2 regions of the Chryseobacterium wangxinyae genome follow, and region 1 is predicted to be linked to the other one. Evidence: riboswitches for the same ligand, from Rfam matches in the RefSeq annotation. Region 1 holds a riboswitch; the other holds the start of a gene.

Region 1 (15,686 bases):
ATACCAAATTCACTACTAACTTTAAAATAAAATCTATTGTATAAATAAGCCCCGCCAGAAAAATAAATTTCAATAAAATCTGAACGGTCAGAACAAGATCGCTGTAAACATTATCTTTTACAAAATAATGGATCTGATCACTTATGTTCTGCAAAAAGTCTTTTGTATCTTTTAACTCGTCTTTCATTATAGCAAATTTAATAAAATTAGAATCAGCAAAACCTTTACCATAACAATTTTCAATAACATTTTGTTTAAATTATTACAAAATTGATAAATTTTATTAAAAATAAAAGTAAAATTAATAATAAATTCATTAATTTAGTAGTCTTAACCATAAAACTACGATCATGAGAAAATTCAATCTTTTTTTCATTTTCATCATTCTGCTATCTTTAGGAGGCTGTCGCTCTGAGTCAGAAACTCCTGTAGAAATCACGGAAAGTGTAATGAAAACCGGAAAATTATCAGGAAAAGTTATGTCGCAAAACGGAAGTAAACCGATAGGTGGAGCCTCAGTTTTTACATTTGACGAAAAGTATAAAATCTATCATACATTGTCAGATTCCGAAGGTAATTTTGTTTTGGAAGCTCCCGTTGGCGCAAAAACAGTGTACATACAGACCGGAAACGGAAGCAATTTCCGTACAGAAATTTCGGCTGTGGTAAAAGATAATGAAACTGTAAATTTAACGGCAAATCAGACAAAACTAAATCAGGTTGCAAAAATTGCTTACGTAAAAGGATCGTATGATAAAATTGAAGACATCATAGCAAACCTTGGATATACTGCAACCGAAATTACGAATGTTGATCTGGCAAACATCAATACACTCGCTCAGTACGATATTGTATTTCTAAACTGCGGTTCCCGAAATTACGCAGCAAACCAATCGCTTTATCCTTTAATTGATACCAATTTGGCAATTTTCGTTGCTAATGGTGGAAGTATTTATGCTTCAGATTGGGATGTTTCATATCTTGTTGGCGGAACCGACAATACCAACAATTGTTCTCTTTCAGGAGGATTTGTTCCTGACTCAAAATTATGTTCAAAAAATATTGGCTCAACAGGTCTTCTTGCAGCAAGTGTAAATAATGCCGGTTTGACTGCTGCGCTTGGATTTAATACATTAAATATTAATTATGACTTGGGAGCGTGGCAAAAAATTATCACTTATGATCCTGCGTATTGGGAAGTTTTAGTGAAAGATGCCATGACCAATGAAGCATTAATGTTGAGAACCAATCTGTTTACAGCGACAGGAATTCCTAATACACCGATCGGGAACGCTCCCAACACAACTTTCACAACTGTTTGTATTACACTTCCGGGGAATATTCAGATCAGCATTTCAGTTCCTACAGTTGCGGTTCCTTATTTAGTAGCACTCGGAGCAACCGTTGGTCCATGTTCAGGTGCGTCAGGAAGTGGTTATATTTACTACACTACTTTTCATAATCACGCCACAGGAAACATCGGTAATGCCGGAGTTATTTTACAGTATGTGATTGTTAATCTTTAGCAAATCGGCTTGAAAATTGATACTTACCAAAAGTGACTTTTCGGAGTCACTTTTTTATTAAAACTAAATTATGGATCATACAATTATCTCGATTATCGCAGTTATTTTACTCGTTTTAGGAGTGCTCGGAACTTTTTTACCAGTTTTGCCCGGACTCGTTTTAAGTCTTGGGGGACTTTTAATCTACAAATACGGAACAGATTCTGATATGTCTGTAATTTACATCTGGGCATTTGTTTTTCTTACGCTGGCTTCAGTAGTTTTAAATTATGTAATACCTGCAAAAACCAATCGGAAGTACGGAGGAACGCGATGGGGAAGCATAGGATCAATTATCGGAACTATTGTTGGGATTTTCCTTCCCATTCCGCTGGGATTTTTAGTAGGAATGTTTGCAGGAGTTTTTATTGGTGAACTTCTTCATGACAGCAAAGACATGAAAAAGGCCTTGCAGTCGACGAAAGGAGCTTTTATAGGATTTATTTACGGTACAGGTTTTAGCCTTGTAGTAGGATTGGCAATGTTATTTGTTGTAGTTTTGGATATCGTTAATGTAATTTAAAAAAATATGTTTTATAAAATTATCATATCAGGCTTTGCTTTCATGTTTTTAATGAACTGCAATTCCCAGAAAGAAACAAAAAATTCTGACAAAGTGATTTCAAAAAGCAATAAAAATGTGGAAGGAAAAATTATTTATTTTGCTGAAGGAGAAAATAAATTTCTCCCGGAATATCAGATGAATGTTACTTTCAAAAATATTTCTGAAGACAGCCGTTGTCCTGAAGGTGTCACCTGTGTTTGGGAAGGTGCAGCCGTTGCCAATATAGAATTTATGGGTACAACTACAAGACCTATTACAATTCCGTTAGCGACCACAGAAAATGCAGGAAGAAATTATCAGAAATCAACTTTTTTTAACGGATACACGATTTCTTTAATTGAAGTAAATCCCGCTCCAGCTTCTGGAGAAGGAGCAAAAGCTCTTGCCGGAAAATATAGAATAGGAATGGTGATAACGAAAGGCGGAAAAGATTCTACCACGAAATAGGCTTTTTACCTTTTGAAACCAAATATTCATTAATCTTTGAGAAAGGTTTGCTTCCGAAAAACCCTCGGTAAACAGAAAATGGTGAAGGATGCTTCGATTTTAAAATAAAATGTTTAGCCGGATCTATGAGTTCGGCTTTTTTTTGTGCAAAAGCGCCCCATAACACGAAAACTACATTTTCTCTTTTATCTGAAATTTCTTTAATAATATAATTGGTAAACGTTTCCCAGCCCAGATCTTTGTGAGAATTTGGAGTGTGAGCACGAACAGTCAAAGTTGCGTTCAGCAGTAAAACTCCCTGTTTTCCCCAATCGTCTAATTCTTTTGAAGTTCTTTCAACTCCCAAATCATCTTTTAGCTCAATGAAAATATTTTTAAGAGACGGCGGAGCAGTTACCTGTTCGGAAACCGAAAAACACAAACCATTTGCCTGAAAATCATTATGATAAGGATCTTGACCAATAATCACAACCTCAATATCATCAAAAGGTGTAATTTCTAACGCTCTGAAAATCTGGTTTTTTGGTGGAAAAACTTTTGTGGTTGCGTATTCCTGCTTGACTTTTTCCCAGAGATTGGTGAAGTAAGGTGTGCTTTTTATTGGGGCTAAGATTTCGGTCCAGGTCATATTTTTTTGATGATTTGATAATATTAATTTATAGATTTTAGTTCCAGATAGTTGTCTTTTCCAAATGTGATATAAAATAATGCCAAAAACGGATTTCTGCCACTTAGATTAAATCGGTAAGTTTCATCTGATTTTACATTTAAATCAACAAAATTGGATCGACACCAGTCAATTTTAGCTCTAATTTTATGCTTCCCTTCTTCTATTTCAAACTCTTTGGATTCGCCATCTAAAAGTTCACCAATCTTTATATCATCCAAATAAATTCCTATGGATCGTAAGTTATTTGAGTATTCCGATGAGCGATTAATAATGATCTTTGCCATTTTCAAACAATAATTTTGTTTTTTTAAATCAAATATTTCTTTTCAAACTAAAAACCAAATTTTCAGGAAAACCATCATCAGTCCTTCCATCCTGCAAAACAAAATCGTTTTTCAGTAGAAGTCCTTTTGAGTTTTCATTGAACTTATTGGTGAAAGCTAAAATTTCCAGCAAATTTAATTCATTAAAACCAAAATTGAAAACGGCAGTCAAAGCTTCTGACATGATTCCTTTTCTGTGATGATCGGGCAATAGTTCGTAACCAACTTCCGCTTCGCTTCTGTTTTCAGAAAATTTCCAGAGACAGATCGTTCCGATAAGGTTTTGTTGGTTTTTATAAGAGATTCCCCAATTCAAAGATTCATTATTCTTATTTCTTTTTTTGATCGTTAAAATAAAATCCAGTGCATCATAATTATTTTTTGGTGGAATTCTTTTCACAAATTGATTGACAACTTCATTGCTTCGGATTTTTAAAATATCTTCAACGTGACTTTCATCAATTTCCTTTAAAATCAAACGATCAGTTTCTATTCTCATATTTCAAATGTAATAAAAAACATATCTTAAATTAAATTAATTTTTAAAATAAACCATTAAGGTGAGTTAAGAAGTTAAGATTAATTAAGTAAAATCTATAGATTTTTTTTAAGCCAAACGTTATATTCGAATCTTTACTTCATATTCTTAACTCCTTAATAAAATCTTAATGGTTTAAAATAAATTAACTCATTTTCAAATTAATTATCTTTGCACTGTGTATATAAATAAAGAAGATTTAAACGAATTAGAGTTTCCGCAATTGCTCGCGGAAATTGCTCCTTTTGCATATTCTCCGAAAACGAAAGAAAAAATCCTTGAGCTTCGTCCGATGAAAATTGATGAGGCTGAACTTTCACTGAAAAAAACTTCAGAATATCTGTCGAGTTTTGAAAGTTCAAATGCGATCCCGTTTGATGAATATGAAGATATTGAGAGCGAACTGAAACTGATGCTCATCGAGAATTACCGTCTTGAAAACGTCGCTTTCATCAAAATAAAAACGCTTACCGAACAAATAGGAAAGCTTCAGAAGTTTTTCCCGACCATGCCCGATACTTTTCCAAATCTGATGAATGATGCTTCTGCTTTGGAATATAAAAAAGAAATCATCGATAAAGTTGATAAAGTATTCAACCGTTTTGGAGAAGTAAAAAGTGAAGCTTCCCCGATTCTGAAAACATTGAGAGCTGAAATTCAGGTGTCAAAAAAAGCGATTCAGGAAAATTTCAACAGAGTTTTATTCAATTACAGTCAGAGTGATTTTCTGGATGACATTCGTGAAAGTATTATAGAAGATCAAAGAGTTTTAGCGGTAAAATCTGCGTATAAAAAACGAGTTCCGGGAAGAGTGTTAGGACTTTCAAAAACAGGTTCGATTACTTTTATTCAGCCGGACAGCGTTGTGAAGCATTACTTTAAACTTCGTGAAGATCAGGAAGAAGAGAAGAAAGAAATCGATAAAATTCTGAGACAGCTTACGGCAGAACTGGCGGTTTTCCAGCCACAGCTTTGGAGATATCAGATTTATATTTTTGATTTAGATTTAACAAGAGCTAAAGCGAAATTCGGGGAATTGGTGAATGGTATCTTGCCTAAAATCAACCGTCACAAAACTTTAAAGCTAAGAGAAGCCTTTCATCCATTACTTTGGTTGAGAAATAAAGCAGAAAATAAAACGATTTTCCCGCAGACATTAAGTTTAACAGAACACAACAGAATTATCTGTATTTCCGGACCGAATGCAGGTGGAAAATCGATCACTTTAAAAACTGTCGGATTGCTTCAATTGATGATTCAGAGCGGAATTCTAATTCCTGCACATCCAAAATCCGAAATGTTTTTCTTTGATAAAATCATGACCGATATTGGTGATAATCAGTCTATTGAAAACCATCTTTCGACCTATTCATCAAGATTAAAGAAAATGGGTGGAATCATTCGTGAATCTAATCCTGATACGCTTTTATTGATCGATGAATTTGGAACGGGTTCAGATCCGGAATTGGGCGGAGCTTTAGCCGAAAGTTTCCTTGAGTTTTTCTATGATAAAAAGAGTTTTGCGATCATTACAACGCATTACACCAATATCAAACTGGTTGTAGAACAACTTCCGAACGCGATTAATGCTGCAATGCTTTTTGATGAAGAAACTTTGGAACCGATGTATAAATTAGAAGTCGGGCAAGCCGGAAGTTCATTCACGTTTGAAGTTGCTGAGAAAAATAAAATCCCACGATTTATCATTCATTCTGCGAAGAAAAAAGTGGAGCATGATATTGTTAATTTAGATAAAACCATCGTCAAACTTCAGCAGGAAAAATACGAAGTTGAAAAACTGAAAACCGATCTTGCCGAAAGAAAAGGCTCCGTGGAAGACAAAAGAGACAATCTTCAGAAACTTAACGAACAGCTTCAGCAAAAGCTTTTCAACTTTCAGAAACTGTATGAAGAAGAGCACAGAAAACTTCAGTTCGGGACAAAGATTGAAGGTTTTATCGACAGTTATGTAAAAGGAAAATCCAGAAAAGATGTTGTGAAAGATTTTGTAAAGATTCTTGAGCAGGAAAAATTCAGGAAAATCGGAGCCGATAAAGATGAAAGTAAGCGAATGCAGATTGTTAAGAGAAAAATCACTCAGCAGCTTAAAAAAGAAGATGTTATTGAAAAAATCTCCGAAACCAACGAAAAAATAGAGGAAAAACGTAAAACCGATCGCGCGGTGTGGATGAAAATCGGGCAGCGTGTAAGAATTACCGGAAGCACAAGCGTAGGAACAATTGAAACAATTTCTAAAAATAAGGTGACCGTCAATTACGGGAGTTTCAAAACGGTGATTAGTGCCGATGAATTGGAAAGAATTTAAATAAAAAGAGAGTGTTTATAAGCACTCTCTTCTTGTTTTATTTTTTAATAAATTTCAATCGATTTGTTTTTTCTTTATTATTGATATTAATAAAATAAATTCCTTTCAAAAGCTGATGAACATTTACTTTTCCATCCGAAATTTTGCCTGAACTCACTTTTTGTCCGGCTGCATTGTAAATTTCAAAGTCTGTTTCTGAAGATATTCCTGAGATATTTATAATATCCGAAACAGGATTTGGGCAGATATTGATTTCTTTGTTTTTTTCAATCTCATTAACAGCAAGATTTGGAGTTGTAGATAAATAAACGCCATAATCTTCTACCTCACCATACCCAAAATTCCCGCATCCGTTTGATACATAAGTATTTGAGAAGATAACCCTCATTGTCACTGCACAATTGATGACACTACCGATTGCTGCAGAAGTTGGAACATTAAAAGAACTGGCGATCGTATTGTTGGTATTGGATGTAGCACTCACAGTCAGTTCAGCACTTTCGAAAATTCCGTTTGCATTGTAATCTATCCAAACATTTACATACGCAGCAGACGGATTGACCGGTCCGCTTTTTGTCATGGAAAACACATTATTTGTAGAACCATAGACCAAATTTACTTTTCTGGTAGGATCAGAACGATAGTCTGTGTAATTTGATGTTCCGGAATTGCTTACCATCGGCAAAACCCCGAACAGAGGCGGTGGTGTAACGGTCACATTTGAAATATGCATTAAACCCGAATCTGTAGACGAAGATACGCAATTATCAACCGACAATGTCGTAAACACCACAATTACAGAAACATCCGATGGATTGCTCAAATCTCTTATTCTCACATCATATTTTGTACAAGATTGTAAAGAGTTTATTGTGAGTATCGGAACATTGGTTTGAGCAGAATTCCAGGCAGCTCCTACACCGGAAGGTCTGTACTCAAACAGATAATTTGAGCTTGGTATAGAACTGCAAGTTATTGTAGCAGAAGTTGCAGTAATATTAGAAACTACAACAATTGCAGGAACAGTGAAAGGTGTTTCTAATAAGTTCTTATCTAAATGTTTACTTTGGTAAATTGAAATTCCTGATAAGACAAGTAATAAAAAAAGTAGTTTTTTTGCCATATTTTCTGATTTTTAGTTATCTGTCTAAATTAATGTAAATTATCAAATTATTCACTAAATTTGGTATAAATAATCCAATACAAATGGTAAATAATACTCTTATTTTTAAAAATGCTAACCGATCTTAAAATTTTATGGATCTTTTACAGAAAACTGCTGATTCCCGCAGTTTTATTTTCTTTGTTGATGACATTCATGGCTGGAATGAGTTTTGAAATTTTCGGTTTGTGTTTTATATTGCTTTTACCTTTAATGCATTATTTTATTTACGAATTGAGATTTAAAAATGAATATTTTTTCTACGCCAATTTTGGGTTTTCAAGGGTGTTTTTATGGATTTTCACCTTGTCTATTGGTTTAATGATAAAATTTATCACTCTATTTTTATGAGTACACTTCATGTAGACAGCGTTACAAAATCTTTTGGTGAAAAGAAAGTTTTGGAGGATATTTATTTAGGTTGCAAAACAGGAGAAATCATAGGAATTCTTGGTAGAAACGGTTCCGGGAAATCGACGCTATTCCAAATTATTTTTGGAACCATGAAAGGTGACGGTCAATATGTGAAAGTGAATGACGTTATCGTTAGGAGTCAATTTGACCGTAAAAACAGGATTTCTTATTTACCACAGTCCTCTTTTCTTCCTCAAAATATTCGAATTAAAAAACTCATAAGCTTATTTTGTGATAAGGCAGATTCTGCAAAACTTTTTCAGTCAGAATTACTTCAGCCTTTTATAAATGAAATTCCAAGAAACATTTCCAGTGGCGAATTAAGAATTTTAGAAGTTTTACTGATCATTTTTTCAAAAGCCGAATTTATTTTATTGGATGAACCATTTCACAGCCTTTCGCCAAAAATAGTTTCCAGCATAAAGAATATGATTAAAAAACAATCAGAAAATAAAGGTTTTATCATCTCTGATCATCAATATCAGGACGTTTTGGATATTTCAGATCGTATTTATCTGCTTTCCGATGCTTATTTAAAACCAATAAAAGATTTAACAGAATTGCAAAGGTTTAATTATCTTCCGAAAAATATTTAATTTATATCTTTGAGGTATAAATATTCTTTCCAAATGACTTTCATCAACAAAGCGATTTATTTATCGGTATTCAGTATTTTTTCTTTTTCGCTGCTTTTTGCACAGAATAAAGTGCCTTTCGGAGTTGTAAAAGCAACCGAAGGTTATGCAATGGTGCGTGTTCACAAAGAAGACTACCGAAAAATCGTTGACAAAATCCGAATGAAAAAAGGTGATGTCTTTGTTTATGTAAAGCCTGCTCCGGGAGAAACCGACTGGATCTGGATCAAATATCCGGAAAAAGAAGAAACCGAAAAACCTTTTGTAAGATACGACAGCCTGATGAAAGAAGGAATGGTGAATAAAGACCGTATCGCTTTTATTGATCAGCTTCCACAATTTACACCGTCAAAATCTAAAAACGGAAAATCTATCATTTTCACCGATAACAACAACCCAAAAATTCCGACAGCGCAGAGAAGTAAAGTCGTTATTGATATTTACCCTTCAAATGCCGGGTTCCGCAAGCAGGTAAAAGATACTGATGGAAATATCACCTCGATCGACAAAGTAAAACCATGGGGAATTGATAAGGAATTGCCTGTAGGAATGACCGAGATCAAATCGATCAGAGTACAACAACCAGGAAGAGGTTCTGTTTTTGTGAGAGAAGCCATTAAGAATATGTTTCAACCTACGATGGATTTCGAAAACATCGGAGTGACTTCTATCGACGACGATCATATTTTTCTTTATATGATCAACGGTTCGGGAGCGAACAGATACACGACGCTCTGGACTATCAAGGAAGGAAAAGTAATCAGTCAGATTATTTTTAAAAATCCTGAATAATTCATCTATTTATCATTATTTTTGCCCACGGAAAAGTTAAAATTTAGCTTTCCCGAAAATTGGTTCTGCTTAACCGCAGATGAAAAGGGAATCGTGTGAAAATCACGAGCTGTCGCGCAACTGTAAAGTAACTGAGTCTTTATTAAAAACCACTGTGCAAGGTGTATGGGAAGGAAATAAAGATGTTACAAGTCAGGAGACCTGCCATTTTTCTTTAGACAAAAACTTTCGCGATCTGAAGTTTGTTGATCTTATGGTATTCAGGAATTTCATGTTCCTGCTGTTTCTGTTTGTTTCAATCTTTTCATTTTCGCATTAATTTAAAAATGAAATATGACTACAGAAGAAAGAATTACAAACTCCGAAACGCGAATTTTTAAAGCGGTTTTCCCCAATACAACCAATCATTATGACACACTTTTCGGCGGCACAGCGATGCAGTTGATGGATGAAGTTGCTTTTATCACCGCAACACGTTTTGCAAGGAAACGAGTGGTAACCGTAAGCAGCGATAAAATCGATTTTAAAAAACCAATTCCGGCAGGAACGATTGTAGAACTGATCGGGAAAGTTTCTCATGTAGGAAAAACAAGTATGAAGGTGAATGTAGAAATCTACACCGAGCAAATGTATTCTTACGAAAGGGAAAAAGCAATAGTGGGTGATTTTACTTTTGTAGCGATTGACGAATCTAAGAAACCAATTCAAATACTATAAATTCAGGTAGGTTTCGGCGGGCTTTGCCCGCCGAAACCTTTTTTCCACCTTAACGAAAATTTCAGATTTAATCTAAAATTTCAAGCCGAATATCTATCGGGATCGTCGTTATAATCAAAATATTATGTTCTTCGTCACGTACCGTTACATCAGCATCCGAAAAACTGCCGTCATGATTTTTTTTTAAGACCTTAAGATCTTTTACACTCAAAAACTTTTTCGGTATCGAAAGCGTGTAGTTATTTTCACTTTGATGATATTGTAGATCTTCTCTGCTGTAATCTTTTGTCTGCATACCTTTTTTAGGAAATACAACAATCAGCACACCAAAGTTTTCAGAAGTATTTTAAAATTTTAAAAAAATTATTTCAAAACCTTCTCCGTTTCAAGATTTTTAATCATTAAAAATTGGAAAGCCTCTCCCATCTCGTCAGAAGCTCTGCTTATCGCATTTTCGAGCATGTTTCTTACCTGTATTTCGGTTACCGCAGCTTCCGTCCAGCTTTTTCCTGATGTATGAGAATTGAGAATGAAAGGCATTATTCTATCAATTGCACAGGCAAATATTGCATCAGGAGTTTGCTCTTCTTCAAATTCTAACCAGAGATTGAAAAATTCTGAACGAATTGGCTCATCTATAATTCCAAATATATTCTGAGCTGATATTTTTTCTCTTTCGAACTTGCCCACCATTGCTGCTTCATCAAAAATAAAGGTATCACCTGCTTCAATTTCAACCAAATCATGAATTGAAAGCATTCTGATTACTCGCAACAAATCGATGTCTGCTCTGTTTTTTGCGTAAGGAAAGAGAATCTGCGCCAATATAATGATCTGCCAAGAATGTTCGGCAGTATTTTCTCTTCGGGAATCGTCGGCGTTATAATTTCTTCTCTGGACATTTTTTAAAGCATCGATTGCGATAATAAAATCAATTTCCTTTTTAATTTTCATCTTCAAAAATAAGAAAAAGTAAGGAATCTAACTGCTTTGTAAGAAAATGAATTGATAGTGATAAATAGAAATAAAAATATTTATCACTGATATTCAATACTTTAATGTAAATTTAAAAATAATTTCACTACTTTGTATTGCATATTACCATTTTAATTACATATCTTTGTAATGTAGAATCGGAGAAGGTTTAACTAGCTAGAAACGAAATCTGATTTTATATAACTAATTAACAAACTTAATAAAGATGAATACTGAAAATACCAAAGCGCAAATGCGAAAAGGGATTCTGGAATTCTGTATTTTAAGCCTCATCAATAATCGCGAAATGTATGTTTCTGATTTAATTGATGAACTGAAAAAAGGAAAACTGGATGTAGTGGAAGGAACCCTCTATCCTCTTTTAACCCGATTGAAAAACGGAGAATTTCTCTCTTACAGATGGGAAGAATCTACCGGAGGGCCGCCAAGAAAATACTATCAGATAACAGAAAAAGGCAAAACTTTTCTAGCTGAACTGCAAAATACCTGGAAAGAACTGACAAATTCTGTAAACCAAATCACTCAAAATATTTAAAAACAAAAGCTATGAACAAGACACTCTCAATAGGACTCGCAGGTTTTTCTTTTACTATAGAAGAACACGCATATATAAAGCTCAGCGATTATCTTAACGCTCTTAGAAGCTCACTAGAGGCTTCTGAAGCAGACGAGGTAATGCACGATATAGAAATAAGAATGGTTGAAATCTTCAGAGATACTTTAGGAAAACGAGAAGTAATCAACGATACAGACGTAGAAAGAGTAATTGCTCAAATCGGTTCTCCTGAAAAGATCGAAGAGCAGGAAGAAGCTTATTATTCTGAAAAAAATACAAAAAGAGAAAGCTCAGGAACAACGTACACAGACAAAAGACAATTGTTCCGTGATCCTGAAAGACAAAAAATTGCCGGTGTTTGTGCAGGTTTGGCTCATTACGTTGGGATGGATATCACGGCAATGAGAGCAATCTGGTTAGGGATTTTCGTTCTGGGGATTTTTACGGCAGCAATTTCTTCGTCTTTGATCGGTCTTCTGTACATTATACTTTGGGTTGTTTTACCAAAAGCAGAAACGGCAGCAGATTTTTTGAAAATGAAGGGAAAGCCTATGAACTTCGACAATCTTAAAAACGAATCTAACAAACTTGTACAGTTTGCTAATGAATCTACGCAGAGAGTCGGAGAAATCTACATCGAAAACAAACCTTATATCAATAATGCAGGAAGCGGAATCTGGAACGTAATCCGTTATTTTCTAGGAGGAATTTTTGCATTAATGTCATTTGGATGTCTGATTGGTGTTTTTGTAGTCTTTGGCTTCATGGGCAACGACAGCTTTCCTCCAATCAATCAAATGGATTTTTATTTTGATAATGATGGAATGAAATACATCATTATGGTAATGATCGTTTTAGGAAGTCTGATTCCGGCATTGTTATTTGGGTTATTGAGCATGAAATTAATTTCACCAAAAACAAAACTGAGAAATACAGGTTGGGTAATCGGAGCATTGATTCTTGCATTAATCGCAGTTTCCACTTATTTCGGAATCAGCATGGCTAAAAAAGATATGTTTTTAAAAGGTCATAAAGAGGATACAGAAGAGATTGCCATTCCTACAACTTCAGATAGTATTTATGTTGATATTAAGCAAATTACGATACCTCAAAACTTTAAAGGATATGATGACGATATCTATTCTGATAAAATATCTGTTTACGAAAAAGACTGGGTTCATGTAGATGTAACGAGAAAAGCTGATATTAAAACACCATATTTAATCATTAAAAAAGAAGCTAAAGGTTATAATATTCCGCTTAACGCAAGTATTCCTGTAGAAATCGTTGGAAATAAAGTAATTCTTCCGAACTATATTAAATATCCTTATGATCACCGTTTCAGAGATTACAGCATTGATTATGAATTGGTAATTCCGCAAAACGCAGTCGTTATCCCTTTAAAGAAAGACGGAATCAATTTTGACGGTGACACAGACGGAAACGGTATCAACGACAATGACGAAGAAGACAATGATGATGAAACCGGTAATATTCAAATTGAAAAAAATAAAATCTCAATCAACGGTGCTACCATCGAATACAGCGATAATGATAAAGACAGCGTGATCATTAATGGAAAGAAATATCAAAAAAATGAAGCTGAAAAAATCATGGATACCATGAAGATGAATATCGATAAAATGAAGGATGTAGACATCAAGATAAAAGACGGTAAAAAAGAATTTTCGATTAAACCAAATAATTAACCTGAGAGAGTGAATGAAGGTGTGGATGAATAGCAAATGTTTGAAACCCACACCCTTCTACTCTCAATAAAAACTAAAAATTCTTCATTAATTAGTGGTTTATATACTAAAATAGTCTTATATTCGTAAAAAATTTAACCAACACAAAAACATCAAATCATGGTACAAGTAGTTTTAGAGATCGCAGTAAAAATCGCAGATTTAATCAGCGGATTATTTTAAGAGACATAATATTTCAATATATTTGTAAAGTATAACCACTATCTGGTTATACTTTTTTGTTTTTAAAATTAAATTAATGAAAAAGCTGATTGGCAAACTGATGCTAAAAATTCTGGGTTGGAAAGTCGTTTTACAAGGCGATGCCAACAGTCTCAATCGTTGTATTCTGGTGGTAGCACCACACACGCACAATATGGAATATCTTTTGGGAAATCTTGCCTATTGGACTCTCGGAAAACCTTTGAAAATCATCATTAAAGATGCTCACACTAAAGCTTGGTACGGTTCGGTAGTTCGTGGACTGGGAGGAATCGGCATCGACAGAAGCCAGAAAAATGATCTGATTAATTTCGTAGCCAATGAATTTAAGAAAGATGATTTTAGTCTTGTAATTACTCCTGAAGGAACCAGAAGCTGGGTTCCGAAATGGCGGAAGGGTTTTTATCACATGGCTTTGGCAGCGAAGGTTCCGATTGTTTTGGCAGCGGGAGATTTCAAGAGAAATATTGTTTACCTCGGCTATACAATTCCGTATGAAAGAATAGCTTCGGCATCTTTCCTGGAAATCATGGAAGAAATTCAAAATTATTATATCAAATACGATATCGGTCCTAAAATTCCATCCAACTGGAATCCGAATATTATAGGAGATGAAGTTAGAAGTTAGAAGTTAGAAGTTAGAAGTTAGAAGGAAGATTACCGTTAGCAATTACTCATTAGTTATTTAAAACATGTATACAGAAGGCAAAACAAAAAAAGAGATCTTAGAATTTATTAATAATTGGGGTGAAGAAACCTTTGCAAAAACTCTTGACATACAATTCATCGACATCGATCTCGAAAACGAAACTCTTACCGCAACAATGCCTGTTACGCCGAAAATTCATCAGCCTTTCGGGATTATGCATGGCGGAGCAACTTGTGTATTAGCCGAAACTATGGGTTCTAGCCTTTCGAATATGTTCATTGACGGAAGCAAATATTTCGGTGTAGGAACAAATATAAATTCGAATCATTTAAGAAGCAAAAAAGACGGAATCGTTACGGCAGTAGCAAGATTCATCAGAAAAGGAAAAACAATGCACGTTTCTGAAATTGAAATTCGGGACGAAAAAGACCAGTTAATCAGTCATACAACGATGACGAATAATATTATTAAAAAGTGATATTTAAAATTAAAATATAGAAGGCTCAAAAATTTTGAGTCTTTTTTTATATACTTGCTGCAACCTTTTGAATTTTCTGCATCTTATAATTGTAACCAAAAAATGATCAATTATGAAAAATTATCTACTTCTATTATTTTGTTCGGTTTTCTTTATTTTAAATTCGTGTAGGGATCAAGAAGAGAATACTGAAAGCAAAACTCCTGTAACTGTACAGCTAATCGGGAAAGGTGATTTGGTTGGAAATAATATTCCGCAGCAAAATACCGTCATCACAACCTCTGCACAATGGAACACTCTTCTTAATAACTTAGATGCTTCCAATAATATTTCAGGTGGTTTCACAGAAACTAATGTAGATTTTAATCAGTTTATGATTATTGCAACCTTTGATCAGGTTTTTCCCAATGGCGGACATTCTATCGACATTATTGCTGTTGACGAAAATCCTCAAAACATCATCGTTGATGTTGAAAAACTGTTAACAGGAAACGTGACGGCAGTTGTAACGCAACCCTATCATATTGTGAAAATTCCTAAAAGCACAAAACCGATTATATTTCAATAAATTTATTTGCAACCTTTTGACTTTTCTGCATCCTATAATAAAATAACTACCATGAAAAATTTAATTTTACCTTTTTTATTGATATTGACTTTAGTGTTTTCTTGTAGAAGTGAGGATTACGGATTGCTTGAGAAAAAAGTCAATTCTTACGATGTATATGTTGGTGGAACAGAAAATCTACAAGTGTGCTTTTGGAAAAATAATCAGAAAACCATTTTGCCCGGCGGTGATAACCTTAATGGAGTTCAGATTGAAGTGGATAAATGACGTCTACGTATTGGCTGTAAACATTGAAAATATGGATCAAATTCGTGC
Region 2 (15,686 bases), 2.0 Mb from region 1:
AGGGCTTCAATTTTGCCGGCAGGTCATAATCCGACCGGAGCTTTTTGGTTTGATGAAACTAACGGGAATTTTGTAACAAGTTCTTACTACATGCAAAGTTTACCGGAGTGGGTGAATAGATTTAATGATCAGAAATTAGCAGAAAAACTGGTTGCCAACGGATGGAATACCTTGTTGCCGATAAGCCAATATACAGAAAGCACAAGAGATGATGTACCTTGGGAAAAACCTTTGGGAACAGCGAAAAATCCTACTTTTCCGTACAACAATCTTGCGGCAGATTTTGCGGTCAATAAAGGAGTTTTGAGAACTACACCTTTTGGAAATGCATATACTTTAAAATTTGCAGAAGCAGCAATTGATGGGTATCAGCTTGGTGCAGATCCTGTTACAGATTTTCTTGCCATCAATGTAGCATCTACAGATTACGTTGGCCACGCTTATGGGCCAAACGCAATTGAAGTGGAAGATACCTATTTAAGACTGGATGCTGAGTTGGCAAACTTCTTCAAAATGCTTGACAAAAAAGTAGGAGAGGGTGAATATCTGGTTTTTCTTTCAGCAGATCATGGCGGCGCTCATGCTGAAGGTTTCATGAAAGAAAATAAAATGATGACCGGATTTTTCGATGACGGTTTAGAAAAAAATCTAGGTGTAGAATTAGAAACAAAATATGCAGCAAGCAAATTAATTTTAGGAATAGACAATTATCAGATCTACCTTAATCATCAATTGATTACAGAAAAAAAACTTGATGAGAGTGCTATTAAAAAAAGCATCATCGAAAATTTAAATAAAGATCCGCGTGTTCTTTACGCTGTAGATCTGAAAGATGCAGCCAATGCGCCAATCCCGGAACCTATAAAAACCAGAGTAATCAATGGTTACAACTGGCAACGAAGCGGTGACATCCAAATCGTTTCTCACGACGGAATGCTTCCCAATTATGCAAAGAAAGGAACAACGCACAGTGTCTGGAATTCTTACGATGCTCATATTCCATTAATTTTTATGGGATGGAAAGTCGCCCACGGTGAAAGCAACGCTTCCCACTTTATGACAGATATTGCGCCTACACTTGCTCAATTTCTGAAAATTGAAAACCCAAGCGGAAATGTAGGACAACCACTAATGGAAGTTTTAGGAAAATAAATTAAATATCAGTTACAATAAACGCCGCTAAATTCTCATTTGCGGCGTTTATTATTTATATCCAAAGGATCTTATTCGGCAATTTCTTCATCATCCTCATCCTCAAACTGCTCAAGAAAATAGGTGAAAGTGAAGTCTTCCACTTCATCTTCTGCGTCTTCTAAAGTAGTTAACAGATCTTCAAAAATTTCAAGCTGATCAACACTCATATTAACAAATTCTAGGTGCAAAGGCATTTCCAGTTCGCCTGAAATAACATCCGAAAGTGCATCCAGATTATCCCCGAAATGCGCCGGAAGTTTTATTTTTTCTTTAAGCTGGGTGTAAAAATCTTCGTAATCTCCAAGGTCTGCGAAGTCGATGTATGTCGTGTTCATAGTTTATGTATCTAATAGTTGAGTTATTTTAATTAAAGTTCCAATGTTTATTTTTTAGAAATGTTTTACACTTTTCACTTACTGCTTTTCAAAACTCTTGTAATGATTTTTAGTTAAATAAACCTCCCCATTTTTGGTAAAAACAATTCTGTCGCCATTTCTGTTTCCACAATTGTAATTAACGTCAGCTTCACTGTAGTTTTCACCTTTTGGCAGCTTTCCTTCCCTGTTTCCAAAGTAATCTCCACCAATAGCTTTTCCAGGAAGAACTTCACACAGATTTCCTTGGGAAGGATTCCAACCTTGCTTTTTCGCTTCATTTTTAGTAACATAATAATCAGGAAGCTGATGATTTTGTTTTACATAGGCGATAACTGTTTTCTCTTTCGTGAGTTCATCAATTGTTTGGCTTCCAGATTGACTTTTATTAGCATTTGGAACATTTTCAGTTTCAAGCGGAGCTTTTTTATCAGCGATGAAATTATTATAAATATACATTAATGACATTCCGAAAAGAAGTCCCATGCATGCAAAAAGTAACGAACGAATTTTAGGATTCATAAATATAAAATTTAATGTAATAATATAACAATCTAGCAATGTAACAATCTTCAAGTATTGGTAAACTGTTACACTGATAAATAGTTACACTAATTAATTTCTCCATTCTTCCGGAATATCACAAACCGGAATCGGATTAATTTTATGCTGTGCAGCCTTATTCATTCTACTGAAAATCTTAAAGACTTCCAGATCTCTTCCACTGTAGTCTGATTCTGTTTTAGTTCCCCATTCTTTTTGAATTTTTTCCAACTCAGGATAGGTGGCGCCGATCTGCATTTCGTCGGTTCTTTCAGCGTCCCAAAGTCCGTCTGTAGGAATTGCTTCCTGAATGTTTTTAACTAAATTTAAAGCTCTTGCCAGTTCGTAAACTTCTGTTTTATAGAGGTCTGCGATAGGAGAGACGTCAACACCGCCGTCGCCGTATTTGGTGTAAAAGCCAATCCCGAAATCTTCCACCTTATTTCCGGTTCCACAGACCAAAAGACCGTTAATTTGTCCGTAATAATACAACGTCATCATTCGCAAACGCGATCTTGTATTGGCAAAAGCCAGTTTTTCGTTCGGAAATTCGTCATCGTGAACATCAAAAGTCTTGTATAATTCTTCAAAAGCCGGTGTAAGATTCACAGACATCGCTTCCACATTTGGGAATTTAGATTTTAAATCATTCATATGTTCCCATGCGCGATTTACCTGATCTTCTTTTTGCCGAATCGGCATTTCGATCAACAAAGTTTTTAAACCAGTCATTGCTGCCAAAGTAGAAACCACTCCCGAATCAACACCTCCCGAAACTCCCAGTACATAACCCTTTACTCCTGATTTTTCGGCATATTCTTTCAACCATTGTACAATATGATCTATTACTTTTTGTGTTTGCATTATATTTTTTATTTAAAATTCTCTTTTTTTAGTTCATACCAAAAGCAGGTGTCACCTTCATCAATGAATGTATCTTTTTCTTCAAAACCCAATTTTTTCAAAACATGATTGGATGCATCATTTTCAACATCTGCGTATGCGAAAACGTTGTTAAGTTTCATTTCATTAAATGCATAATTTAAAACTGCGATTGCAGTTTCCGTAGCATAGCCTTTTCCCCAATATTCAGGAGTAAAACGATATCCAAGATCGTAAATATTTTGATGATTATTGATTTCTTTAATCAGTTTTAAACCGCTCTAGCCAACCAGTTTTCCATCTTCTTTTCTAACGACTGCCCATCTTCCTATTCCGTTCTCAATATATTGATTTCTAATGCTTTCAATCATCTCTACACTTTGGCTGATTTCGGTCAAAGGTTTTATTCCCACGTATTTTACAACGTCAGGATTACTGTCCATAGCAAAAAAAGCTTCAGCATCTTCTTGAAGAATTTCTCTTAAGATCAGTCTTTCAGTTTCGAGATAAATTTTCATCTTTCGTGTGGAATTATTTTTTAATTTTTTACTATCATTCTTATAGCCACAAAAAAATCCTTTTTCAGCATAAGTTTATATTTATATCCTTATTTTTGTAAACTTAAATTTCATGTAAAAATAATGAAGATTTTTAGAATTGCCGCACTTTCATGCCTTTTAGTTTTAAGTTTAAACTCTTGTAAAAAAGAGCATGAAACAGATTGGAAGGTAGAGATAAAAAATCCTGCCGAAAAGGTGGAAATGATTGATATCTCAAAAGAGTTTTACGATCAGAATGTTCCTTTGGAGCAATTTACAGCAAAGTTTCCTTGGTTTCAGGGAACGGTTCCTGATGAAGATTTTGGTAAGAGAAGAACGGATGTTGAGCAAGTAAAAATCTACAAAGAGGCGATTGCGAAAATTGATCAGAAGAAATTACAAAACGAACTTCAGGATTTGTTTTCGCACATCAAGTTTTATTTTCCGCAATTTAAAAATCCAAAGGTTTTCCTTTTTTCATCGGCTTTACAGATGATTCAGGATCCTTTATTGTACGACGAGAAATCTAATTTTCTTTTTATAGATATTTCAGGTTTCATGGGTGATAAAAATGCTAATTATAAAGGGTTGGAATTGTATTTTCAGAAATCAATGAATCCCAGCAATATCATTCCGAAAGTATCCAGAATGTTTGCTGAAAACATCGTTCCATATTCAGGGGAAAGTCAGAAATTTATTGACATTATGATCTACAATGGTAAAATAATGATGTTGCAAGACGCGTTTTTGCCCGCAATTCCTGATTATCTGAAAATGGATTATACAAAAGAACAATATGACTGGGCAAAAGCAAACGAAGCCAATATTTACAATTATTTTGTTGAAAATAATCTGATTTTTGGTGATGATCACAGATTGGCAGAGCGTTTTATAGCTCCCGGACCGTTTTCGAAGTTTTATACAGAAATTGATAATAATTCGTCGCCAATGGTGGGGATCTTCACCGGATGGCAGATCTGCAGAGAATATTTTAAAAAGAAACCTGAGACTAAGTTGGTTGAATTCCTGAAAATGGATGCTACAAAAATCTTCAATGAAGCAGGTTACAAACCGAAATTAGAAGAATAATAAAGTTTAGAAAAATAGAAAAATGAGAAAGACTCAAATAACGATAGATGTAGAGCTGGATGAAAACCACATCCCCGAATTGATGACTTGGAATGCAGCAGACGGCGGAGTAGAAAAAGAGGAAACTAAAGCGGTAATGATTTCTGTGTGGGATGAAAAAACATCGGAAGCTTTAAGAATTGATCTTTGGACGAAAGATATGCCGGTCGATCAGATGAAAATGTTTATGCATCAGATTTTAGTTTCTATGGGAAATACCTACCAGAGAGCTACAGGAGAAGATGATGTTGCGGCATGGATTGAGGATATTGCTGAAGAATTTGCGGTGAAATCTGCAATTAAGATGTAAGATGTTTTTGTTGCAGGATTTCTTTAAATATGTACGACTTAAGAATAGAATAAGTCATATTTCTTTTTTTCTTGCTTTTATTTTAGACATCGTTTTTATTGTCATATTTAATTTGACTTCTTGTAAAATTGCATGGTTTATAGGGATTATCATTTTTTATATAGCTTTGATTCCTCTGCTTGAGAAATTATTTGCTCACAAATATTTTAAGGATAAAAGAAACATTATCAGTTATATTTTTTTCAGAGAATATTTTGGTGACAAGAAATATAATATTCACGACAATTTCACTAAAAAAGAAATTGAAGAGTTCATTAAAAACTTAGATTGTAAGGCCTTTATTTCAGAGAATAAAATTCCAACAGAATATTTTTCTGTGAAAAATGAAAGTTACAGTATCTTGAAATTTGAAAATGAACATCTTAAACATTACACCAGAATAATTCCTTGGGAAATTGTATCATGGAAATACTCCTTTCAAGATAATGAAGGAATTGAGGAGTTCTTAGAAATTCAATATGTAAACGAAAGTAATGAAACCATCACAGAAGAAATTATCACTGATAGAATAATGCAAAAAACTTCATTTCATCTCTTTTTACTATTTGTGATACATGATTTGAAGTACGGAAAAAGGCTTTCTCTTGACAGAGATTACCATGTAAAAAAAAGAAATTCTTTTAAATTTGATATATTTGGGTAGCTCTAAGAAAATAAAAATAAGTAGAAAAACAACTCAGGGAGTCGTAATTTGGAAGGATGTAAAAATATCCCTCTTCAATCACTAAACTTCCAACAAAAATATAAAACAATGAATTTTAATACAAAAGTAATACACGGAGGTCAGCATCACGAATCTGCAACAGGTTCTGTGAATGTACCTGTTTTTTTAACATCAACATTTGCTCAGAAAAGTCCGGGAGTTCATTCCGGGTACGAATATTCAAGAGCGGCAAATCCTACAAGACAGGCTTTAGAAGACTCTTTGGCAAGCATTGAAAACGGAGCGAGAGGTCTGGCTTTCGGTTCTGGATTAGCTGCAATCGATTGTGTTTTAAAATTATTAAATCCAGGCGACGAGGTGGTTGCTGTGGATGATTTATATGGCGGGACATACAGAATGTTCACCAGACTATTCGAAAAATATCAGTTGAAATTTATCTTTGTAAATTTTGATGATGCTTCAAAAATCAACGATGTCATTACAGACAAAACTAAGTTGATCTGGATTGAAACACCCACCAATCCTTTGATGAAATTGGTTGACATTAAAGCTGTTGTAGAAATTGCAAAAGGAAAAGATATTTTAGTTGCTGTAGATAATACATTTGCAACACCTTATCTTCAAAGACCTATCGATTTGGGAGCAGATATCGTAATGCATTCTGCCACCAAATATTTAGGTGGTCACTCAGACGTTATCGCCGGAGCTTTGATCGCAAAAGATGCTGAATTGGGCGAAAAACTACACTTTATTCAGTTTGCAAGCGGTGGAATTTTAGGTCCGCACGATTCTTATTTGGTTTTAAGAGGGATTAAAACTTTAGCATTAAGAGTTCAGAGACATTCTGAAAATGGAATGGCCGTTGCAAAATACCTGGAATCTCATCCTGCAGTTGCTCAAGTGATTTATCCGGGATTAGAATCTCATCCGCAATATGAACTGGCAAAATCTCAGATGAAAGATTTCGGGGGAATGGTTTCTTTCACCTTCAAATCGGGTAAAAAAGAAGATGCGATTAGATTCTTAGAGAAAGTAAAGGTTTTCACATTAGCGGAGTCTTTGGGTGGAGTAGAATCTCTGGCAAATCATCCTGCTTTGATGACTCACGCTTCAATTCCTGCTGAAAAACGTGCAGAATTGGGAATTACTGATGATTTGGTTCGTCTCAGCGTTGGAATCGAAGATGCAGAAGATTTGATTGCAGATTTAGAAAAAGCATTTTCTTAAAATAAAAATCACAAGCATCCGTTTTTACAGCGGATGTTTGTTTTTAATTAATTTTAAAATGAAAACTACAAGAAAAGCTACCATTCATGATTTACCTCAATTAGCCGAATTGTTTGATCAATACAGGGTTTTTTATCATAAAAATTCTGATATTCCGGCAGCGGAAAGATTTCTAAAAGAAAGAATCGAAAAGGTTGATTCTGAAATTTTTGTTGCTGAAAGTGAAGGTGATTTGGTTGGTTTTGTGCAATTGTATCCATTGTTTTCTTCCACAAGAATGAAGCGGTATTGGCTGTTGAATGATTTGTTTGTAAATGAAAATTACAGAGGCAGTGGTTTTTCAAAAGAATTAATTGAAGAAGCAAAAGAACTGGCAAAATCTACTAATGCAGCAGGAATTCTTCTCGAAACAGGAAAATCAAACGACATCGGAAACCAACTTTATCCAAGTTGTGGATTTGAGATTTACGATGAGGTGAATTTCTACGAATGGACGAATAGATAGTGTAACAATTTACCAATGTAATAGTTTACCAATTTTTTAATTGTTAAATTGCTAGACTGATCCATTGTTATATTAAAATGTTACTGATTACCAATTACTTATTATTCATATTAACATGACAGATTTCGAAAAATACATTCAAAGATATTTAGATCTAATTCCATCTGAAAATTGGTTGGAAGAATTGAAATTGGTTGGAGAGAAAACCGTTTCCTTATATTCTTATCTGACCGAAGAACAATCAAAGTTCGCTTATACAGAAGGAAAATGGACGTTGAAAGAAGTGCTTCTGCATTTATCAGACACAGAAAGAGTTTTTCAGTACCGGATTTTAGCTATTGCAAGAGGCGAAAAATCTGAATTGCCCGGTTTTGATGAAGAAAATTACGCTGCCAATTCTTTTGCGAATGATAGAAGTTTAGAATCATTATTGGAAGAATATCAACTCGTAAGAAAGTCTTCACAAATTCTGCTGGAAACTTTAAATCATTCAATTTTAAATAATGTTGGGAAAGCCAACGGAAATGAAATTTCTGTGGAAACGATTTGTCAATTGATTGTTGGACATAATATTCATCATTTGAATGTGGTTGAGGAGAGATATTTACCGGAATTGTAAATTACTATTTTTTAAAGATTATATTTATCAATAGGAACGGGCTTTAGCCCGTTTTTCATTTAAAAAAATCAATTGGCTTTAGCCAAAACTTAAAAATTATTACTTTTGGTAAAAGAACACAAATGCCTTTCATTAAAATTTTTATTCATATTGTATTTTCTACGACCAATCGAATTCCATTTTTAAACACACTCGATTTACGAGTAAAATTTTGGAAGCATATTAAAGAAAACGCTTCGGAAAAAGGAATTTTTATTGATATGATTAACGGTTATTCAGAACATTGTCACTGTCTAATTTCTTTAAGCTCCAATCAGAATATTGAAAAAATTGTTCAATTGATAAAGGGAGAATCTTCACATTGGATCAATAAAAATTATTTAACAAATAAAAAATTTTCTTGGCAAGATGAATACTTTGCGGTTTCAGTTTCAGAATCAATGATAGACAGTGTGAGAAATTATATTAAAAATCAGGAAAAGCATCACCAAAAGAAAACATTTGCTGAGGAATATCAGGAGTTTATTGAAAAATACGATTTTAAAATGTAAGTTTTGGCTAAAGCCAAATGAATGCTTAATTTTGAAGACGGGCTAAAGCCCGCCCCTATTAAATCATGGAAAACATCATCAACATATTAAAATCCGGTGGCACAATCCTTTATCCAACAGACACCATCTGGGGAATCGGCTGTGACGCAACCAATATAGATGCCATCAACAAAATCTTTGACATCAAGAAGCGTGAAAAAAATAAATCGATGATTATTTTGGTGGAAAATGAAAAGCGATTACAGGATTTGGTTGACGTTCCGGAAATGGCTTGGGAAATCATGGATCTGAGCGAAAAACCGGTAACATTGGTTTATCAAAACCCAAGAGGTTTACCGAAAGAATTGCTTGCAGAAGACGGCAGCATCGGAATTCGCCTTGTAAAAGATCTGTATTGCAAAAAACTAATTACAAAATTGAATAAACCTTTGGTTTCGACATCAGCCAATTTCAGTGGCGATAAAAGTCCGTTGAAGTTTTCTGATATTTCCCAAGAAATCATTGATTTGGTAGATTTTGCGGTGGAAGAAGACAGAGAAAAAGTTTCGCAATACTCTGGTTCTTCGGTGATCAAAATTTGGAGTGACAATAGAATAAAAGTCCTGCGAGAATAAAAGTTTAGAATTAATTATCTTTGCAAAAGTACATCGCCATTAAGAAGTGGGAAATTCAATTTTTTAAGCTGAAATCCGATTTCTTAGTGGTTTTACATTAGATAAAGATTCGCAAATGTGAAAGTATTGTAAATCTAATATCTAACCTCTAATATCTAACCTCTTTTATAAAATGTTCATCAACCTCAATCAAAATAAAAATCTAAAACTTTTCAAAATAATTTCTGAAGTTGCAGCAGCAAATAATCAGTCGGTCTATATCGTTGGCGGGTTTGTGCGGGATCTTCTGATGAAAAGAGAAGCTTCTACAGATATTGATTTTGTTACCGAACAGAGCGGAATTGAACTTGCACAAAATGTTGGTCAGGAAATCGATCCCAAGATGAAAGTTTCGGTTTTTAAAACCTACGGAACGGCGATGATCAGATATAAAGATCTCGAACTGGAATTCGTAGGCGCAAGAAAAGAAAGCTATACCGAAGACAGCAGAAAACCGGAAGTGGAAGGCGGAACGATTGAAGACGACCAGAAAAGAAGAGATTTTACGATCAATGCAATGGCAATTTCTCTTAATAAAAACAATTTCGGCGAACTGATTGATCCTTTTGACGGAATAGGTGATTTAGGAAAAGGTATTTTGAGAACACCTCTGGAACCTGCACAAACGTATTCAGATGATCCTTTGAGGATGATGAGAGCGGTTCGTTTTGCTTCAACTTTAAATTTTACGATTGAAGAAAATTCTTTTAACGCAATCAGGCAGGAAGCAGAAAGAATCAAAATTGTTTCAATGGAAAGGATTATGGTTGAATTTAATAAAATCATGCTTTCAAAAAAACCTTCGGTCGGACTTCAGTTAATGGAAGAGACGGGCTTAATGAAACTCATCATCCCTGAACTGATAGAGCTGAAAGGAGTAGAAGAAGTAGAAGGACAAACGCATAAAGATAATTTTTATCATACTTTGGAAGTGGTCGATAATATATCAGAAAATACGGATAATCTATGGCTTCGCTGGTCTGCCTTACTTCATGACATCGGAAAAGCTCCGACCAAAAAATTTGTAGAAGGAATGGGCTGGTCATTCCATGGTCACGAGTTTTTGGGTTCAAAAATGGTAAAAACATTATTTCACAAATTGAAATTACCGTTGAATGCCGATATGAAATATGTTCAGAAAATGGTGAAACTTTCTTCGCGTCCTATCGCTTTGATTACAGATGATGCTTCTGATTCTGCTTTAAGAAGATTGCTTTTTGATGCCGGAGAAGATATGGAAGATCTTTTTACGCTCTGCAAAGCCGATATTACCACCAAAAATTCCAGAAAACAGGAGAAATTCAAGAAAAATTTTGAATATGTTGCGGTAAAAATAAAAGAGGTTGAAGAGAAAGATCAGGTGAGAAATTTTCAGCCGCCTATTTCCGGGGAAGAAATTATGGCGCTATTTAATTTAAAACCTGGAAGAGAAATCGGAATTTTAAAGGAGAAAGTAAAAGAAGCAATTCTAGAAGGAGAAATCGCTAATGAAAAAGAAGAAGCAAGGAGTTTTGTGATTGCTGAAGCTGAAAAACTGGGATTAACACTTGCTTAAAATGTTTTTTGGAACATTTGATTATATCATTTTGGTAATTATTTTCATCTTCAATTTTGGAGTTTGGAAATACAAAATAATTAAAAATCGTAATTGGAAATTGTACCTGATTATGTTTTTTGTTTTTCGGATTTATCATTCCATTTTTTTCAGTGGGTTTTGAGATCAATAAAGTCACGAAAGGTGAAACGGATGTTGATAGCTTCACTCTGCTGTACACTTTTTTCAGATTTCCGACATGGTGGTTTATTGGAGTTTTAGAAATAATATTTTTAAGATATAATTTGAAGAAGAAGTATAAAAAAATCCGGCAGTTTCAAAGAAACTGCCGGATTTTTTTATCTTAATCGAAAGAATATTAGTTTTTATAAAAACCGTTTGTAGCAATTCCTGTTGTTAGAGTTTTCAACAAATTGCCGCTGGTATTGTAAATATACACTTTGCTGTCTCCTGTGAAACTGGCATCAGAAGAATAGATTTTTCCGTCAATTACATTAAATCCGTATAAAGTTCCGGGAGATGTCACGATCGGAGTTGTAGGAGTTGTTGTAGAATTCAGATCCATTGAATAGATTTTATTGCTGCTGTCATGGAAGTAGAATTTATTGGCATCAATTCTCAATTTCTGAGCCTGTCCGAGAGTAAGAGTTTTTGTTGTGAACGTTCCATTTGCAGTATTCACTTTGTAAATGTAAGATGCTGTATTGCTTGAAGCAAGTACATAAGCGTCACCATTGTAAGAGATAAGATCTCTAATGATACCGTTGCTTGGAAGTGTGATCGTAGTAGCAACAGTGTTCGTTGTAGGATTCACTATTGTTAATGAGTAACCTGTCGGAAGTTCACCAAAAGGTGCTACCGTTTGGTAGGTAATACCGTCTGTCTGTACCACGATTTTTCCGTTTGCTTCTACAACTTTTTCAGCAGCTCTCGGGAAGTTGATGCTTGTTACAAAAGAGTTGTTAGAAGTATTGTAAACATTTAATCTCATTACATCGAAGAAATTATTATTCGTCACAAAATACTGAGATCCCGAAAATGCAATGTATCTCGGGTTATCAAGATTCGCAGTAACTGTAGTTTGTTTTTTAAAGTTGTAACGGTTTACGATGTCAATTTTATTAGGAACATTAGAGACCAAATAAGCATTTTCACCGTTGAAACCTACTGATTGGAGAACATTTCCCAAAATAGCCTCATTGTTGTTTTTACCGTAGATTTTATTTTCGAAGATAGATAAATCATTACTCACAAAAGAAACTTCGGATGTTGGAGTAGAATATCCACCTTCATTAGTAATTAAAATTCCATTTTCGTAAGCCTCGCTTTTAGTTGATTCCATAAAGTCGTCATCATTACATGCCACATTAAAAAGTAGCGCCGATGCGAATAAAAAAGGTAAGATTTTCTTGAAGTTCATATTGTATAGTTTAAAAATTTATATTAAAATTGATACTGTAATTTCTTTTTGGTAAAGGATAGTAAGCCATTGTTTCATAGATTTCGTCAAAAATATTATTGACTTTAAAACCGATAGTGTATTTTTTTAAAATTGTACCAGAAATTCCAGCATTCACAACAAAATACGGTTGCAGTGCTTCAGATTTTTTTTCGTTACTGTCTGTATATGTGAGTCCGTTGTACATTCCCTGAATATAAAACCTCACAAAACGGTAATTGTAATCTGCATTTACGAAAACCTTGTGAAGAGGAACATACATCAATTGCTTGTTGATTTCCAGATCTTTAGATTTTGTAAAAATGTAACCCGCATTCAGTTTAAAATAATGCTGATTGATTTGTTTCTGATAAGTCAATTGAGATTCCAGACCATAAGATTCCACCTGATTAGTATTGAACGGTGCCCAATATCCCATCGGAGTACTCATCCACCGAAGCATATCTTTTATCCTGATGTAATATGGACTCATGGTCAGTTTAAAATCACCGACTTTAAACTCATGATTCATATCTGCCTGAACAGAAGTTTCCGGTTTAAGATTCGGATTTCCGCCCGGTTGCCAGTAAAGGTCATTAAATGAGGGAAATCTGAAATTTTTTGAGAGGTTTAAATTCACTTGATACCAATTTGCTGCTTTCCATTTCCCTGAAAATGAATATAATACAGGAGAATCAAATCCTTCCACGAAATCTTTCTTTATTCCTGCCTCAAAGCTAATATTGGATGAAGTGATATATCGTAATAAACCCGCTATTGAAGCTATATTTCTTACTTCGTCTCCAATTCCTGAAGTTCCGATTCCTTCTGCATGATTTTGCTGAAACTCTCCGATGATATTCACATTCCATTTTGGAGTAATGAAATAATTGAAATCATTTTTTACAATGTAGTTTTTTCCTACACCGCCACTTGTTCTCGGTTGATTGAGATTAGCAAAATATTGGAAATTTTCTTCCGTGTAGGCAGCTCTAAGGATATTATTAAACTTAGATTTTTTCCAGTCCCATGAAAGCAAGCTTCTGAAATTCTGAGTTTCATATCTCGTCGAAGTCTGACTTTCAAAAAATATCGGATAATGCTGATTGCCATCAAAGGTCTCCGAGATCCATGAGATCTGGTGATAAGGCGCAATTTTATAGGCTGCCGCAATATTGATGTTTGATTTGTAATATTTTCCGTTCTTGTTGATATAATTTCGGGATTCCGGAACTTCATATTCATTTTGACTGATCGCGTGACTTCCTGTAGCTTTAAAACTAAATTTTTCATTGCTGTAAGAAGCTTTCAGAAAATTATTAAAAGTTCCGAATGATGCAATTTCAGAATTTAATGAGCCGTGAAAACCTTGATTAAAGCTTAAATCATTATTTAAATGTATACTTCCTCCAATCGCACCGCTTCCGTAAATTACACTTCCGCCGCCCGGTTTTATTTCCATCTGGTCATAGCCAAAAAGTGCAATATTATTTACATCTCCCTGTCCTAAAAACTGAGAATTGATATTGATTCCGTTCCACACAAAAGCGGTTTGTTGCGCTGTAGTTCCCCGAAATGATGGTGAAGAAACTGCACCACGGCCATTTTCTTTAATGTAAACAGGCGATTGAAAACGTAAAACTTCAGAAAGATTAGAAGAGTTTTTCTGAATGTCGGCTGGATTTAAAGTGGTAATCTTGTGAAAAAGTTTTACCTTATTCATTTGATTATCAAAAATATATACAGTATCAATGCTTTTCCCCTGACCGAAGTAAAGAGACAGATTGCATACGGCAAAAGCGAAGACTAAAGATCTTTTTATACCCATATTATGAATGCTTTTCCTCCGAAAGCAATGACTAATTTGTTTAAATATTGGCAGGTCTCCTGACTTTCGCTTTTCTACACCTTCCCGCGTTGGCAGTGGTTTTTTGTAGAAATTTTTTTTACGATTTACAGTTGCGGGGACAGCTTGGGATTTTCGCCCAATTCCCTATTAATTCCAATAATTTGGAAACCAAAATTTTTGCAAATATAGGCTTTTAAAAAGAAATATAAAATTCCAAATAAAGGATCTGATGTTTTATTAATAATACGAATCCTTTTTCAGTAATTTCACTTTTATCTCAATCTAAGATTTCTAAATCTTCATAATAAAATGTTGAATCTGGATTATAAAAAAGTCGAATCAAAATAAAACGGAAGCAAATCTTTAATAGAATTTACTTTAAAAACTTCTTCATTTAAATTTGAAAAATAAACATCAATATTTTCGTTCTGTTTCGTTTCGTATTCCATTAAACTTTGGCGACAGGCTCCGCACGGTGGAATTGGAGGCGTATTTTCTGAGAATTCTCTAGGCCCGCCGATAATAAAAATTTTGTTGATTTTCTGATCCGGAAAGTTAGCGCCAATCCAGAATATAGCCGCTCGCTCGGCACATAATCCGGATGGGAAAGCTGCATTTTCCTGATTATTTCCTGTGAAAATCTCCCCGTTATCTAAAAGAATGGCACATCCCACCAAAAAATTCGAATAGGGTGCATACGCTTTCTCGCGTGCTGTTTTTGCTTTATCGAAGAGTTTTTTCTCAATATCATTCAGTTCGCTGCTGCTTTTAAAATGCTCGTAGTTTATATTTATGTCTTTTTTCATTGATTTCGTCAAAAGGGTGATAAATGTAGACCTTTTTATGGAAGCTGGCAATATCTTTGTTACAGTAGTAAATTTGTAATTTTAAACTTTAAAAATAATTCAATGTTATACACTCCGATAAAATTTAGAAATGTAGAACTTGCCAACCGATGGGTAATGTCGCCAATGTGCATGTATTCTTGCGAAAACGGTCTTGCCAATGATTTTCATCATGTACATTACGGAAGTCGCGCTCAGGGCGGAACGGGTTTGATCATCGTAGAAGCAACAGGAGTAGAACCTCGTGGCAGAATTACCAATCACTGTATGGGAATCTGGAATGATGAACAGGCCGAAAAACTTCAGAAAATTGTGGAATTTGTTCACAAAAATTCAGATTCGAAAATAGGAATTCAGTTGGCTCATGCAGGAAGAAAAGGTTCGACCTGGGAAAATAAACAGATTTCTCTGGAAGAAGGTTGGGAAACTGTAGCACCAAGCCCGATTCCGTATCATCCTAGTGAAAGAATTCCGCATGTACTGTCTGTAGAAGAAATCAAAGATTTAATTAAAAATTTTAAGGACGCTGCAAAAAGAGCGGTCGCTGCCGGTTTTGATGTTATCGAAATTCATGGCGCACACGGATATCTTGTGCATCAGTTTTTGTCTCCCCTTTCAAATATCAGAACCGACGAGTATGGTGGAAGTTTTGAAAACAGAAGTAGATTTTTGATGGAGATTGTAGATGCAGTAAATGAAGAACTGAATGAAAATGTAGCCCTTTTTGTAAGAATTTCCGGGACCGAATAT

What was found. A riboswitch is a leader RNA that binds a small molecule or an ion and turns the genes downstream of it on or off. The one in region 1 is predicted to bind cobalamin.
Region 2: linked by a shared signal. The riboswitch ahead of PGH12_RS07660 (TonB-dependent receptor plug domain-containing protein) and the one ahead of PGH12_RS17360 (acyl-CoA thioesterase) in region 1 are both predicted to bind cobalamin.

Annotation. Positions count from the first base shown of each region.
Region 1 is NZ_CP116034.1:3,702,449-3,718,134, reverse strand. Features, by position in the region: gene PGH12_RS17415 (mechanosensitive ion channel family protein) at 1-187, opposite strand, end outside; gene PGH12_RS17410 (hypothetical protein) at 351-1,526, shown strand; gene PGH12_RS17405 (DUF456 domain-containing protein) at 1,597-2,088, shown strand; gene PGH12_RS17400 (hypothetical protein) at 2,095-2,577, shown strand; gene PGH12_RS17395 (uracil-DNA glycosylase) at 2,564-3,205, opposite strand; gene PGH12_RS17390 (hypothetical protein) at 3,229-3,531, opposite strand; gene PGH12_RS17385 (GNAT family N-acetyltransferase) at 3,560-4,069, opposite strand; gene PGH12_RS17380 (endonuclease MutS2) at 4,287-6,434, shown strand; gene PGH12_RS17375 (GEVED domain-containing protein) at 6,472-7,557, opposite strand; gene PGH12_RS17370 (ATP-binding cassette domain-containing protein) at 7,944-8,606, shown strand; gene PGH12_RS17365 (hypothetical protein) at 8,640-9,437, shown strand; cobalamin riboswitch at 9,481-9,660, shown strand; gene PGH12_RS17360 (acyl-CoA thioesterase) at 9,771-10,154, shown strand; gene PGH12_RS17355 (hypothetical protein) at 10,222-10,449, opposite strand; gene PGH12_RS17350 (HD domain-containing protein) at 10,518-11,108, opposite strand; gene PGH12_RS17345 (PadR family transcriptional regulator) at 11,356-11,685, shown strand; gene PGH12_RS17340 (PspC domain-containing protein) at 11,697-13,415, shown strand; gene PGH12_RS17335 (1-acyl-sn-glycerol-3-phosphate acyltransferase) at 13,714-14,304, shown strand; gene PGH12_RS17330 (PaaI family thioesterase) at 14,369-14,803, shown strand; gene PGH12_RS17325 (protease complex subunit PrcB family protein) at 14,916-15,371, shown strand; gene PGH12_RS17320 (hypothetical protein) at 15,423-15,638, shown strand; gene PGH12_RS17315 (hypothetical protein) at 15,670-15,686, shown strand, end outside.
Region 2 is NZ_CP116034.1:1,669,189-1,684,874, reverse strand. Features, by position in the region: gene pafA (alkaline phosphatase PafA) at 1-1,152, shown strand, start outside; gene PGH12_RS07730 (barstar family protein) at 1,224-1,529, opposite strand; gene PGH12_RS07725 (ribonuclease domain-containing protein) at 1,608-2,090, opposite strand; gene nadE (NAD(+) synthase) at 2,184-2,975, opposite strand; partial or broken gene PGH12_RS07715 (GNAT family N-acetyltransferase) at 2,984-3,511, opposite strand; gene gldB (gliding motility lipoprotein GldB) at 3,635-4,621, shown strand; gene gldC (gliding motility protein GldC) at 4,644-4,970, shown strand; gene PGH12_RS07700 (hypothetical protein) at 5,083-5,673, shown strand; gene PGH12_RS07695 (cystathionine gamma-synthase) at 5,740-6,921, shown strand; gene PGH12_RS07690 (GNAT family N-acetyltransferase) at 6,980-7,426, shown strand; gene PGH12_RS07685 (DinB family protein) at 7,542-8,045, shown strand; gene tnpA (IS200/IS605 family transposase) at 8,168-8,596, shown strand; gene PGH12_RS07675 (L-threonylcarbamoyladenylate synthase) at 8,662-9,210, shown strand; gene PGH12_RS07670 (CCA tRNA nucleotidyltransferase) at 9,383-10,804, shown strand; gene PGH12_RS07665 (hypothetical protein) at 11,163-12,224, opposite strand; gene PGH12_RS07660 (TonB-dependent receptor plug domain-containing protein) at 12,235-14,070, opposite strand; cobalamin riboswitch at 14,103-14,279, opposite strand; gene cdd (cytidine deaminase) at 14,415-14,936, opposite strand; gene namA (NADPH dehydrogenase NamA) at 15,000-15,686, shown strand, end outside.